DNA from 2 places in the Streptomyces sp. NPDC033270 genome. Region 1 is predicted to be linked to the other one. Evidence: riboswitches for the same ligand, from Rfam matches in the RefSeq annotation. Region 1 holds a riboswitch; the other holds the start of a gene.
The links. Region 1 has a riboswitch for glycine ahead of gcvT (glycine cleavage system aminomethyltransferase GcvT). Riboswitches for the same ligand answer to the same signal wherever they lie in the genome.

Region 1 (5,697 bases):
TGGTCTTCTCGTCGACGTGGTACGGCACGACGTTGTACAGCTTGCCGCTGAAGTTGATCTTCATGCCGTGGGTGAGGTGGCCGCCGTGGGCGAGGTTGAGGCCCAGGATGGTGTCGCCCGGCTTGATGAGGGCGAACATGGCGGCGGCGTTGGCCTGTGCGCCGGAGTGCGGCTGGACGTTGGCGGCCTCGGCGCCGAAGAGGGCCTTGATGCGGTCGATCGCGATCTGCTCGACCACGTCGACGTGCTCGCAGCCGCCGTAGTAGCGGCGGCCGGGGTAGCCCTCGGCGTACTTGTTGGTGAGGACGGAGCCCTGGGCCTCCATGACGGCGACGGGGGCGAAGTTCTCCGAGGCGATCATTTCGAGGGTGGACTGCTGGCGGTGCAGCTCGGCGTCGACGGCGGCGGCGACGTCGGGGTCGAGCTCGTGCAGGGAGCTGTTGAGAAGCGACATGAGTCTTCCTGGGGAGAGGGGTCCGGGATCAGCCGGCGGCGAAGGCGGTGTACTCGTCGGCCGAGAGCAGGTCCTCGGGCTCGCCGCCGACCTTCACCTTGAACAGCCAACCGCCCTCGAACGGGGCGGAGTTCACCAGCGAGGGGTCGCCGACGACATCCTCGTTGATCTCGACGATCTCGCCGTCCACGGGCGAGTACAGATCGCTGACGGACTTGGTCGACTCCAGCTCACCGCAGGACTCGCCCGCCGTGACCGTCGAGCCGACCGCGGGAAGCTCCACGAAGACCACATCGCCGAGCGCGTTGGCCGCGTGCTCGGTGATACCGACCGTCGAGACGCCCTCCACGGCGTCCGTCAGCCACTCGTGCTCCTTGCTGTAGCGCAGCTGCTGGGGGTTGCTCATGGCTCGATTCTCCTGTACGCGAGGGTGTGATCGTGCATGGGGGCGCCTCCCCGGGCGAAGTCCGGGGGAGCGTCTTGCACAGTGAGACACGCGGGCGCGCGCCACTGCCGGGGATGCCGCGGGCGAACCGCTACTTCTGCCGCTTGTAGAAGGGCAGCGCGGTGACCTCGTACGGCTCATGGCTTCCACGGATGTCCACGCGGACACCCTCGGTGCCCGGTGTGGCGTAGGCCGCGTCGACGTAGGCGATGGCGATCGGCTTGCCGAGGGTGGGGGAGGGGGCCCCGGAGGTGACCTCGCCGATGACCGTGCCGTCGGCCGCGACGACCGGGTATCCGGCGCGCGGAACCCGGCGGCCCTCGGCGATCAGGCCGACCAGCTTGCGCGGCGGGTCGGTCTCGGCGCGCTCGGCGGCCGCCGCCAGCGCGGCGCGGCCCACGAAGTCGCCGTTGTTGGTGGTCTTCTCGAACTTCACGACCCGGCCCAGGCCCGCGTCGAACGGCGTGGTGGCGGTGGTCAGCTCGTGCCCGTACAGCGGCATGCCCGCCTCCAGGCGCAGCGTGTCGCGGCAGGACAGACCGCAGGGCACCAGGCCGGCGTCCTTGCCGGCCGCGGCCAGCGCCTCCCACAGGGCCACCGCGTCCGCCGGCCGCACGAACAGCTCGAAGCCGTCCTCACCGGTGTATCCCGTACGGGCGATCAGCGCGTCGACGCCGGCGACCGTGCCGGGCAGACCGGCGTAGTACTTCAGGCCGTCCAGATCGGCGTCGGTCAGCGCCTTGAGGATCCCCGGTGACTCCGGACCCTGCACCGCGAGCAGTGCGTAGGCGTCCCGGTCGTCGCGGATCGCGGCGTCGAAGCCGCCCGCCCGCGCGGTCAGCGCATCCAGCACCACCTGGGCGTTGGAGGCGTTGGCGACGACCATGTACTCCTGGTCGGCGAGCCGGTAGACGATCAGGTCGTCCAGGATGCCGCCGCCGTCCTCGCAGATCATGGTGTAGCGGGCGCGGCCGGTCTTGACGCCGCCGATGTTGCCGACCAGCGCGTAGTCCAGGAGGTCGGCGGCCTGCGGGCCGGTGACGGTGATCTCACCCATGTGGGAGAGGTCGAAGAGACCGGCGCGGGTGCGGACGGCGACGTGTTCGTCGCGCTCGCTGCCGTAGCGCAGCGGCATGTCCCAGCCGGCGAAGTCGGTCATGGTCGCGCCGAGCGCGCGGTGGGTGGCGTCCAGCGCGGTGCGACGGGGGGCATCTGTCATGGTTCTGGGCTCCCAGGCATGGGTGACAAGACGTTCTCCCCATCTGTCATCGGAACCTGAGAGGTTCACCGGGATCCCGCGAACGGACCCGGTTTGCACCTTGGGTGGAGCCGCCCCATGCAACCGGGCAGTGGCTCGCTTTTCAGATCTGCCTCGCCCGCGCGGTATAGGGGCCTGAGAGATTCAAGGGAGGACTTGCTCCTTCGGCGCCCCGCCGTGGCGGCCGGGGACTCTCCCGCGCGGATTCAAGCGGCCGGTATGGAGTTGGCGGTGCACGGATGAGCTTCAGACGTGCACGTGGCGGCCACATCATTACACGGGAACGCCGGATCGAGGAGCCCCGGTCGCCGCCCCGTCCAGGAGCGGGCCCGCCACGCCGACAGATCGGACAATCGCCTTGATGGGCATTACCTTTTCTTGACACTCTGCGGGTAAGGGACGGACTCGGACCGGAACTGGACGGGGAGGGCGATCACGGTGCAGAGGGAAGCGGCATTCGCGGCCACTTCAGGGGTCGTGCCCCCGGGCGCGCCGGTGGCGGCACCTGCCGCCGCGCCCCCGGCCCGGCGCGCGGCGCGGTCCGCCGTCCGGCCGGGGCGCGGTACGGGGGTGCGGGACCTGCGCGGCCGGAAGCGTGCCCGCGGCACCGCCGAGCTGCGGTTCGCCGCCGGTGACCTGGTGGTGGTCTCCGGGCTGCCGGGCAGCGGCAAGAGCACCCTGATGCACCGGGTGGTGCCGTCGTCGGACGGCCCCGGCCCCGTGGTGCACCGCATCGATTCGCAGGACGTCCGCGAGCGCTGGGGGCGCGGCAGGCTGCGCCGGCTGCCGTACGGGCTGTACCGCCCGCTGGTGCGGGCCGCGCACTATCTCGCGCTGGGCCGTGCGCTGGCGTCGGGGGACAGCGTGGTGGTGCACGACTGCGGAACGCTGGCCTGGGTGCGCCGTTGGGTCGCCCGGTCGGCGGCACGCGGCGGGCGCGGGCTGCATCTGGTGCTGCTCGACGTGCCGCCGGAGGTGGCGCGGTCCGGCCAGGAGGCGCGCGGGCGCGGGGTGTCGGGGTACGCCTTCGCGCGGCACCGCAGGGCGGTGGGCCGGCTGGTCGCCGCGGCGGAGACGGCCGGGCCGCCGAAGGGGTTCAGCTCGGTGGTCCTGCTGGACCGCCGGGCGGCGAGCGCACTGAAGACGCTCGCCTTCCGCTGAGCGGACCGCGGCTTCCGGGCGTGCCCTACCCCGCCCCCGTATGAACCGCCTGCGGGTTTTCTCGTCTAGGGTCGTTGGGCGATGGGCATGGTCCGAACGGGTGGGTACAGATGAGTCTTCCGGAGCAGGGGATACCGCAGCTGGCGTGGCCGGCGAACGAGCTCGAAGAGGTGCTTGCCGCGTCGGTCGGGCATCCGGGCGCCGGCGGCCGGATCGTCGAGGTCCTGCGCCGCAGCCGGGTGTGGGTGCCGCTGCCCAACGGCGGTGGCCCGGAGAGCGCCGGCCCGGGCGCCCGCGGACTGGACCTGCCCACCGTCGAGATCGGCGGGGTGCCCCATGTCCCGGTCTACAGCTCCGAGCAGGAGTTCCTGCGGGTGGTCGGCTCGCACATGTCCTTCACCGTCGCCCCGGCCGGGGAGTTCGCCCGCGGGCTGCCGCCGAGGATCGGGATCGCGGTCAACCCGGACGGCATGGTCGGTGTTCCGCTGCCGCCGCCCGCGGTGGCCGAGCTGTGCCGGCAGGGCCGCCACGGGGCCGAGGGGCTGCCCAGCGGCGGGCGGGTGCGGCTCTTCGAGCCGGACTGGCAGGAGGAGCCGGTGGACTTCCTGGCCGGCGCCGGGCTGGAGTTCTCCGGTGCCGGAATTGTCCTGACTGCCCGGCGTGCCCTGGCTAGTGTCGAGGGCGACACGCCCACACTGTTCGTCGGTGTTCAACTCGCGGTGGACCCTGCCGCGCTGCACGACGGCACCGCCCGCGAGGCGGTCCTCGCGGCCCTGGGACGTGCGCTCGGCGCGGTCCCGGTGCCCTGGCCGGTGCAGTTGGTGATGCTCGATCTCGCCCACGGCGACCCGGTCGCCGACTGGATGCTGGAGCGCGTGCGGCCCTTCTACTCTCGCGACCACTCGTAAGCTGGTTGGATGACGCGCGGGCGCACCCACACGTGCCCTGCCGAGATGAAGGGACGGACCACGTGAGCGCGGGTGCGCATCAGGGGCCGGCGGCGGCCGGAGCGCTGGAGCAGCTGCTCCAGCAGGTCTCGCCCGGCCGTTACGACGCCTATGAGGCGCTGCTGCAGGCGCTCGCCGCGGGCCAGGTCTGGATGCTGCTCTGGCACGGCCGGGCCGGCTCTCCCGACGCGCAGTACGGAAACATGGAGGTCGACGGCCTCGGCTACGCGCCGTGCGTGACCTCCGCGCCCGAACTCGCCGCCTCCGGCTGGAACCGCGACCACGAGGTCGTCAGCGGCCTGGAGATCGCCGGCGCGCTCTTCCCGGACCGCTGGGGCCTGTGGCTGAACCCGCACGCCCCCGGTGGCGGTGTCGGCATCCCGTGGCTGGATCTGCGCCGTATCGCCGGCGGCCTCGACCGGCTGCCGGCCGGCCCGCTGCGGATCTCCGAGCCGGTCATCGACATCCCGCAGTTCTACGCCCTGCTGGCCCAGAACGCCCACCGCACCCCCGCCGTGCGGTCGTTGCGCCGGGCCTGGGTGCAGCCCGCGCTCGGCGCCCCGTATCTGGCGGTCGGGCTGGATCTGTACGACACCGGCCAACAAGCGGTGGATTCGGCCCGGTTGATGATCCAGCAGTCGATCGGTGCGGTTCCGGACGGATTGCCGGTCTCCACGGTCGCGATGAACGACGACTACGACCCGGTCGCGATGTGGATGCGGGCCTGTGCGCGGCCCTTCTTCGACCGTGACGGCTACGTCCAGCCGCAGGGTCAGCCGGCCCCCGCGCCCTCGTACGGCTACGGCTACCCGCGCCCTTACTGATCCGCCCGCCGGCCGCCCGGCCGGGGTCCCTCGGCGATGCCCTCTGGTGACGGAGAGTGTCGTCGAGGTGTCGGTTCCGGGGTGAATTCGCCCCGTATTCCCCACGGTTGAGGTCCTCTCCCGTGGACATTCGCTCCGCTCAGCCCGAACGTGCGTCCGTATAACGGAAAGCCGCGGAGCACATCACAGTTACGCATCCTTTCCCGGTCAGGGCTGGTGACTGATCGCGAAGGGGATGAAGACTCCGGAAACACCGAGGGCTTCGGCCCTTTGTGCGAGCGTCATCGAGCGTCATCCCGTACGGCGTCGCGTGAATCTCCGACTTCCGCTGAGTGAAGTTCCGTGATGCCCGCAGCACTTGCACCGAATTGCACCAGTGATGGAATCAGGCCGCTTTTGCGGCGGGCAGGGGCCGGCCACCGTCGGCCGAGAGGGGTCAAGGGCACCGTGACCGCACCGATCGAGACCACCGGGGCGGCTGCCGAAGCGCAGCCGGAAGCGGTGCTGAAAGGCGTGGAGGGCAAGCGCATCGAAGGGCGCTCGCTCGGCCAGATCGCATGGCTGCGCTTCCGGCGGGACAAGGTCGCGGTGGCGGGCGCCATCGTTGT
Region 2 (5,697 bases), on a different contig from region 1:
CATCACGACGTCTCCGCCGACGGCGCCGAGGGCCTGCCCGCAGCGGGCGATCTGCTGGTACCGCTGGCGCCCGCCCCGCCGGGGATCGCCGCCCACCGTCCGCACCACGTCGCCGATCTGCTGCCCCGGCTCACCCGCCGGCTGACACCCACCCCACTGCTGCGCGAACCCGCCTGACCCGGCGCGCCGGCCGCGCATCCGCGCCCGGCGCACACCGGCCGACCAGAGCGTGCCCCGCGTCCCTTCCCGGCCGCGGGGCGCTGCCGCGCTCACCCGCGCGGGCTAGTCCGTCGATACCACTGCCAACGCCCTTGGAGGCGAGCGCAATTGGAGGCAACCGCCCGCACGGGTGACGCGTCGATACCGAGTGAGTACCGCTGCTGCGAAATCCCTGCGGAATCCCGTCCGTAGGGCAACACTGGAACCGACCGAAGAAACGGGGGAGCGGCCATGACCACCACATCGAGCCGCACGACGTTCACCACACCGCAGCGAAAGACAACTTCCATGTGTCAGCACCAACCGCCTTGCCCGTCAGCAGACTCCACCGACCGGGAGGCCGCACACCTTGTGGCGCACCACCCCGAGCAGGGCTGGAGCCTGCTCTGCAACGGCGTCCTGCTCTTCGAGGACACCGGTGAGCTGCTGCCGGACGGGCAGGTCATCGCCCCGCACCGGACCCGGGTCACCGCAGCCGCCTGACCCGCGAGCGCCCGGCACTTACCACAGGGCCCCCGGCAGATCTGCCGAGGGCCCTTGATGTTGCCCTGATGGGCTGGTGCTGATCAGTTGTCGTACTCGTCGAGCGGGGGGCAGGAGCAGACGAGGTTGCGGTCGCCGAAGGCACCGTCGATACGGCGCACCGGCGGCCAGTACTTCTCCGACGCCGTGACGCCCGCCGGGAAGACGGCCTCCTCACGGCTGTAGGCGTGGGCCCAGTCGCCGCCGAGCGCGGCCGCGGTGTGCGGGGCGTTGCGCAGCGGGTTGTCGTCCTTGTCCCACTCCCCCGAGCCGACCTTCTCGATCTCCGCACGGATGGCGATCATCGCGTCGCAGAACCGGTCCAGCTCGTCGAGGTCCTCGCTCTCGGTCGGCTCGATCATCAGCGTGCCGGCCACCGGGAAGGACATCGTCGGTGCGTGGAAGCCGTAGTCGATCAGCCGCTTGGCGACATCGTCGATGCTCACGCCGGTCGCCTTGGTCAGCGGCCGGACGTCGATGATGCACTCGTGCGCCACCAGGCCGCCGGGGCCGGTGTAGAGCACCGGGTAGTGCGGCTCCAGGCGCTTGGCGATGTAGTTCGCGCTGAGCACCGCGACCTGGGTGGCGCGCTTGAGGCCCTCGCCGCCCATGAGGCGGACGTACGCCCAGGAGATCGGCAGGATGCCCGCCGAGCCCCAGGGAGCCGCGGAGATCGGCCCGACGCCCGTCTCGGGGCCCGCGGAGGGCTGCAGCGGGTGGTTGGGAAGGTACGGCGCCAGGTGGGCGCGTACGGCGACCGGGCCGACACCGGGGCCGCCGCCGCCGTGCGGGATGCAGAAGGTCTTGTGCAGGTTGAGGTGCGAGACGTCGCCGCCGAACTTGCCCGGCTCGGCGAGTCCGACCAGCGCGTTGAGGTTGGCGCCGTCGACGTAGACCTGACCGCCGGCGTCGTGCACCGCGCCGCAGATCTGGGTGATGTGCTCCTCGAAGACGCCGTGCGTGGAGGGGTAGGTGACCATCAGGACCGCGAGCTCGTCACGGTGCTTGTCGATCTTGGCGTGCAGATCGTCGGCGTCGACCTCGCCGTCCTCACCGGTCTTGACGACGACGACCTTCATGCCCGCCATGACGGCGCTGGCGGCGTTGGTGCCGTGCGCCGAGGACGGGATCAGGCAGACCGTGCGCTGCTCGTCCCCGTTGGCGCGGTGGTAGGCGCGTACGGCCAGCAGGCCGGCCAGCTCGCCCTGCGAGCCGGCGTTCGGCTGGATGGAGACCTTGTCGTAGCCGGTGACCGTGGCCAGCCGCTCCTCCAGCTCCTGGATCAGCGTCAGATAGCCCTGGGCCTGGTCGGCCGGCGCGAACGGGTGCAGCTGGCCGAACGCGGGCCAGGTGACCGGCTCCATCTCGGTGGTGGCGTTCAGCTTCATCGTGCAGGAGCCGAGCGGGATCATGCCGCGGTCCAGCGCGTAGTCCTTGTCGGCGAGGGTGCGCAGGTAGCGCAGCATCGCGGTCTCGGAGCGGTGCTGGTGGAAGACCGGGTGAGTGAGGTAGTCGTCCGTGCGCAGCAGCTCCTGCGGCAGCGCTTCAGCGGCCGCCGCGTCCAGCTGCTCGACGTCGCCCTGCACGCCGAAGGCGCCCCAGACGCCGGCCAGCTGCGCCCGCCCGGTGGTCTCGTCGCAGGCGATGCCGACCAGGTCGGCGTCGACCTGGCGGAGGTTGACGCCGGCCTCGCGGGCGGCGGCGACGACCTCGGCGGCCCGGCCGGGCACCCGCGCGGTCAGGGTGTCGAAGTACGCACCGTGCACGATCTCCACACCGCCCGCCCGCAGGCCCTCGGCGAGGACGGCGGCGTAGCGGTGGGTGCGCCGGGCGATGGTCCGCAGGCCCTCGGGGCCGTGGTAGACGGCGTACATCCCGGCCATGACGGCGAGCAGCACCTGCGCGGTGCAGATGTTGCTGGTGGCCTTCTCACGGCGGATGTGCTGCTCGCGGGTCTGCAGCGCGAGGCGGTAGGCCCTGTTGCCGTCGGCGTCGACGGAGACGCCCACCAGGCGGCCGGGCAGGCTGCGGGCGAACTGGTCGCGCACGGCCATGAAGCCGGCGTGCGGCCCGCCGAAGCCCATCGGGACGCCGAAGCGCTGGGTGGTGCCGACCGCGATGTCCGCGCCGAGCTCGCCGGGCGAGGTCAGCAGCGTCAGGGCGAGCAGATCGGCGGCCACGGTGACGATCGCGCCGAGCCCGTGAGCCTGCTCGATGAGGGCGCGGGGGTCGCGCACCGCGCCCGAGGCGCCGGGGTACTGCAGCAGCACACCGAAAACGCCCCGCTCGGCGATCTCGGCGGGGATGCCGTCGGACAGGTCCGCGACGACGACCTCGACGCCGGTGGGCTCGGCGCGGGTCTGGATCACGGCGACGGTCTGCGGCAGGCAGTCGGCATCGACCAGGAAGACGCCCTGCTTGACCTTGCCGACGCGGCGGGAGAGCGCCATCGCCTCGGCGGCGGCGGTGCCCTCGTCGAGCAGGGAGGCACCGGAGGTGGGCAGCCCGGTCAGCTCCGCGACCATGGTCTGGAAGTTCAGCAGCGCCTCGAGGCGGCCCTGCGAGATCTCCGGCTGGTAGGGCGTGTACGCCGTGTACCAGGCCGGGTTCTCCATCACGTTGCGCAGGATCACCGGCGGGGTGAACGTGCCGTAGTAGCCCAGGCCGATCATGGGGGACAGCACCTGGTTGCGCTCCGCCAGGCCGCGCAGCTCCTGGAGGACCTCGGCCTCGGTACGGCCCTGCGGCAGGCCGAGCGCCTCCGCGCTCTTGATCACATCGGGTACGGCGGTGGCCGTGAGCTCGTCCAGCGACCCGAAGCCGACGTGCGCGAGCATCTTCGCCTGCGCCTCGTGGTCGGGGCCGATGTGCCGGCGCTCGAACGGAATGCCTTGTTCGAGCTCGGTCAGGGAGATGCGAGTGGTGGTCATCTGCGGGGGCCTCCTGGTCAATGCGACCTACGAGGGGCACCACGGCGCGGGTGCCCGGACGGCCTCCCCCTCTGTCATCTCAACCTGAGAGCTTCACCGGCCCGCGCGAGGCGGCCCGGCTTTCACCGTCGGTGAGGAGGGGTTCCGGCGCTGTGCTCGTCCGTGGCCCGCCCTGCTTTCCAGAGTGACCTCGTCCATGCGGTACGTGTGCCTGAGAGATTCCGGGGAGGATTTGCTCCTTCGGCGCCCTGGTCGCGAACGACAAAGGACTCTCCCGCATGGGTTCTGCGGCCATTGGCCAGCCTACCAGCGCACCACTCGAAGGATCCTTCGAGTGGCCGGGGCATGAAATGTGCCGTTTGGTAGTTGTCACAGGGCAGTTGCGACCAATTGGAGGGGTTGTGCAAACCGATATCGATCCCCGGAGCCTGATCGGCCGCAAAGCGTTCGACCGGAACGGCGCGAAAATAGGCACGATCGACGAGGTCTACCTCGACGACGCGACGGGGGAACCGGAGTGGGCGGCCGTGCGCACCGGACTCTTCAGCCGGGATGCGTTCGTCCCCCTTGAACCCAGCAAGATGGTCGGTGAGGGCCTGCACATCCCCTACGACCGCAAGCTGATCAAGGACGCCCCGGACTTCGGCGTGGGCCGCCATCTCTCCCCTGAGCAGGAGCTCCAGCTCTACCACCACTACCGGCTGGATATCTCCTCACCGGAACCCGGTCCGGCGTCCCCGGGCACGGAGGGCGGCTCCGACGGCTCGGACAAGGACTTCGGCAAGATCGCCGGCTCGGAGGACTGACCCCCTTCCGGCCCGCCGCCCACCAGCGGCAAGGGCTCACCCGGCCGCAGCGCCGGGTCCTCGACGGCAAAGGTCCGCACCCTCCCCGGTGCGGACCACGGCGTCTCGAAGCGCACGGTCACCCTCCCCACGCCGCTTCCCTGCACCCATCCGGCGCCGAACTCGTCGTGCACCACGTCCAGCCCCGGATGCCAGCGTCTCGGCCGCTCCTCCTCCGGTTCCCCTCCACCGGGCCCCTCCCCACCCGGCTCCGCGGCCGCCCGCGCCAGCTCCCCGGCCTCCCGCTCCGTCGCCAACTGGGCGAACAGATCCTCCTGGGTGAAGTCGGCCAGCCCGCTGACCCCCACGCCCAGCAGCCGCACCCCGCCGGTGGTGTCCACGGTCTCCAGCAGCCGCACCGCGGCCTCCCGTACGACCGAGGGGTCGTCGGTGGGCCCGCGGAGGGTCTCGGAGCGGGTCAGCGTCGAGAAGTCGTAGTTCCGCACCTTGATCACCACCGTGCGCCCGGAGCGCCCGGCCGCCCGCAGCCGCTGGACACAGCGGTCGGCCAGCCGCAGCATCTCGGTCCGCACCCGCGTCCGGTCGGTCAGATCGACCTCGAAGGTGTCCTCGACCGAAATGGACTTGGCGTCCCGCTCGGCCACCACGGGGCGGTCGTCCTGGCCCAGCGCCATCGCATGCAGCCCCGCGCCGTGCGCCTTCCCCAGGAGCCGCACCAGCTCCGCCTCGCCGGCCTCGGCGGTCTCCGCGACGGTGTGGATCCCGGCCCGGCGCAGCGTCTCAGCCGTCGCGGGGCCCACCCCGGGCAGCGTCCGCACCGTCATGGGGCCCAGCAGCTCCCGCTCCGTGCCGGGCTCGATGACGACCAGGCCGTCCGGCTTCGCCGCCTCGGACGCGATCTTCGCCAGCATCTTGGCGCCCGCGAGCCCCACCGAACCGGTCAGTCCCGTCGCGGACCGGATGTCGCGCCGCAGCCGCTCCCCCACGGCGCGTACGGCGGCCGTCTCGGCCGGGACCCCGCCCGCTTCCAGGTCCACGAACGCCTCGTCCAGGCTCAGCGGCTCGACGAGCGGTGACAGCTCGTGCAGCAGCTCCATCACCGTGTCACTCACCTGGCGGTACAGGCCGAAGCGAGGGCTGAGATAGGCGGCGTTGGGGCACAGCCGGCGCGCCTGGGCCGTGGGCATCGCGGAGCGGACCCCGAAGACCCGGGCTTCGTA

Region 2: another riboswitch for glycine. It lies ahead of gcvP (aminomethyl-transferring glycine dehydrogenase); the one in region 1 lies ahead of gcvT (glycine cleavage system aminomethyltransferase GcvT).

The regions. Positions count from the first base shown of each region.
Region 1 is NZ_JBVIRA010000002.1:378,692-384,388, forward strand. Features, by position in the region: gene glyA (serine hydroxymethyltransferase) at 1-454, opposite strand, end outside; gene gcvH (glycine cleavage system protein GcvH) at 483-860, opposite strand; gene gcvT (glycine cleavage system aminomethyltransferase GcvT) at 991-2,118, opposite strand; glycine riboswitch at 2,152-2,270, opposite strand; glycine riboswitch at 2,271-2,366, opposite strand; gene ACZ5XZ_RS05210 (AAA family ATPase) at 2,590-3,318, shown strand; gene ACZ5XZ_RS05215 (enhanced serine sensitivity protein SseB) at 3,429-4,226, shown strand; gene ACZ5XZ_RS05220 (enhanced serine sensitivity protein SseB C-terminal domain-containing protein) at 4,289-5,089, shown strand; gene ACZ5XZ_RS05225 (ABC transporter permease) at 5,537-5,697, shown strand, end outside.
Region 2 is NZ_JBVIRA010000057.1:639-6,335, forward strand. Features, by position in the region: gene ACZ5XZ_RS38735 (hypothetical protein) at 1-177, shown strand, start outside; gene ACZ5XZ_RS38740 (DUF5999 family protein) at 508-702, shown strand; gene gcvP (aminomethyl-transferring glycine dehydrogenase) at 786-3,671, opposite strand; glycine riboswitch at 3,861-3,958, opposite strand; gene ACZ5XZ_RS38750 (PRC-barrel domain-containing protein) at 4,073-4,477, shown strand; gene ACZ5XZ_RS38755 (DNA polymerase IV) at 4,366-5,697, opposite strand, start outside.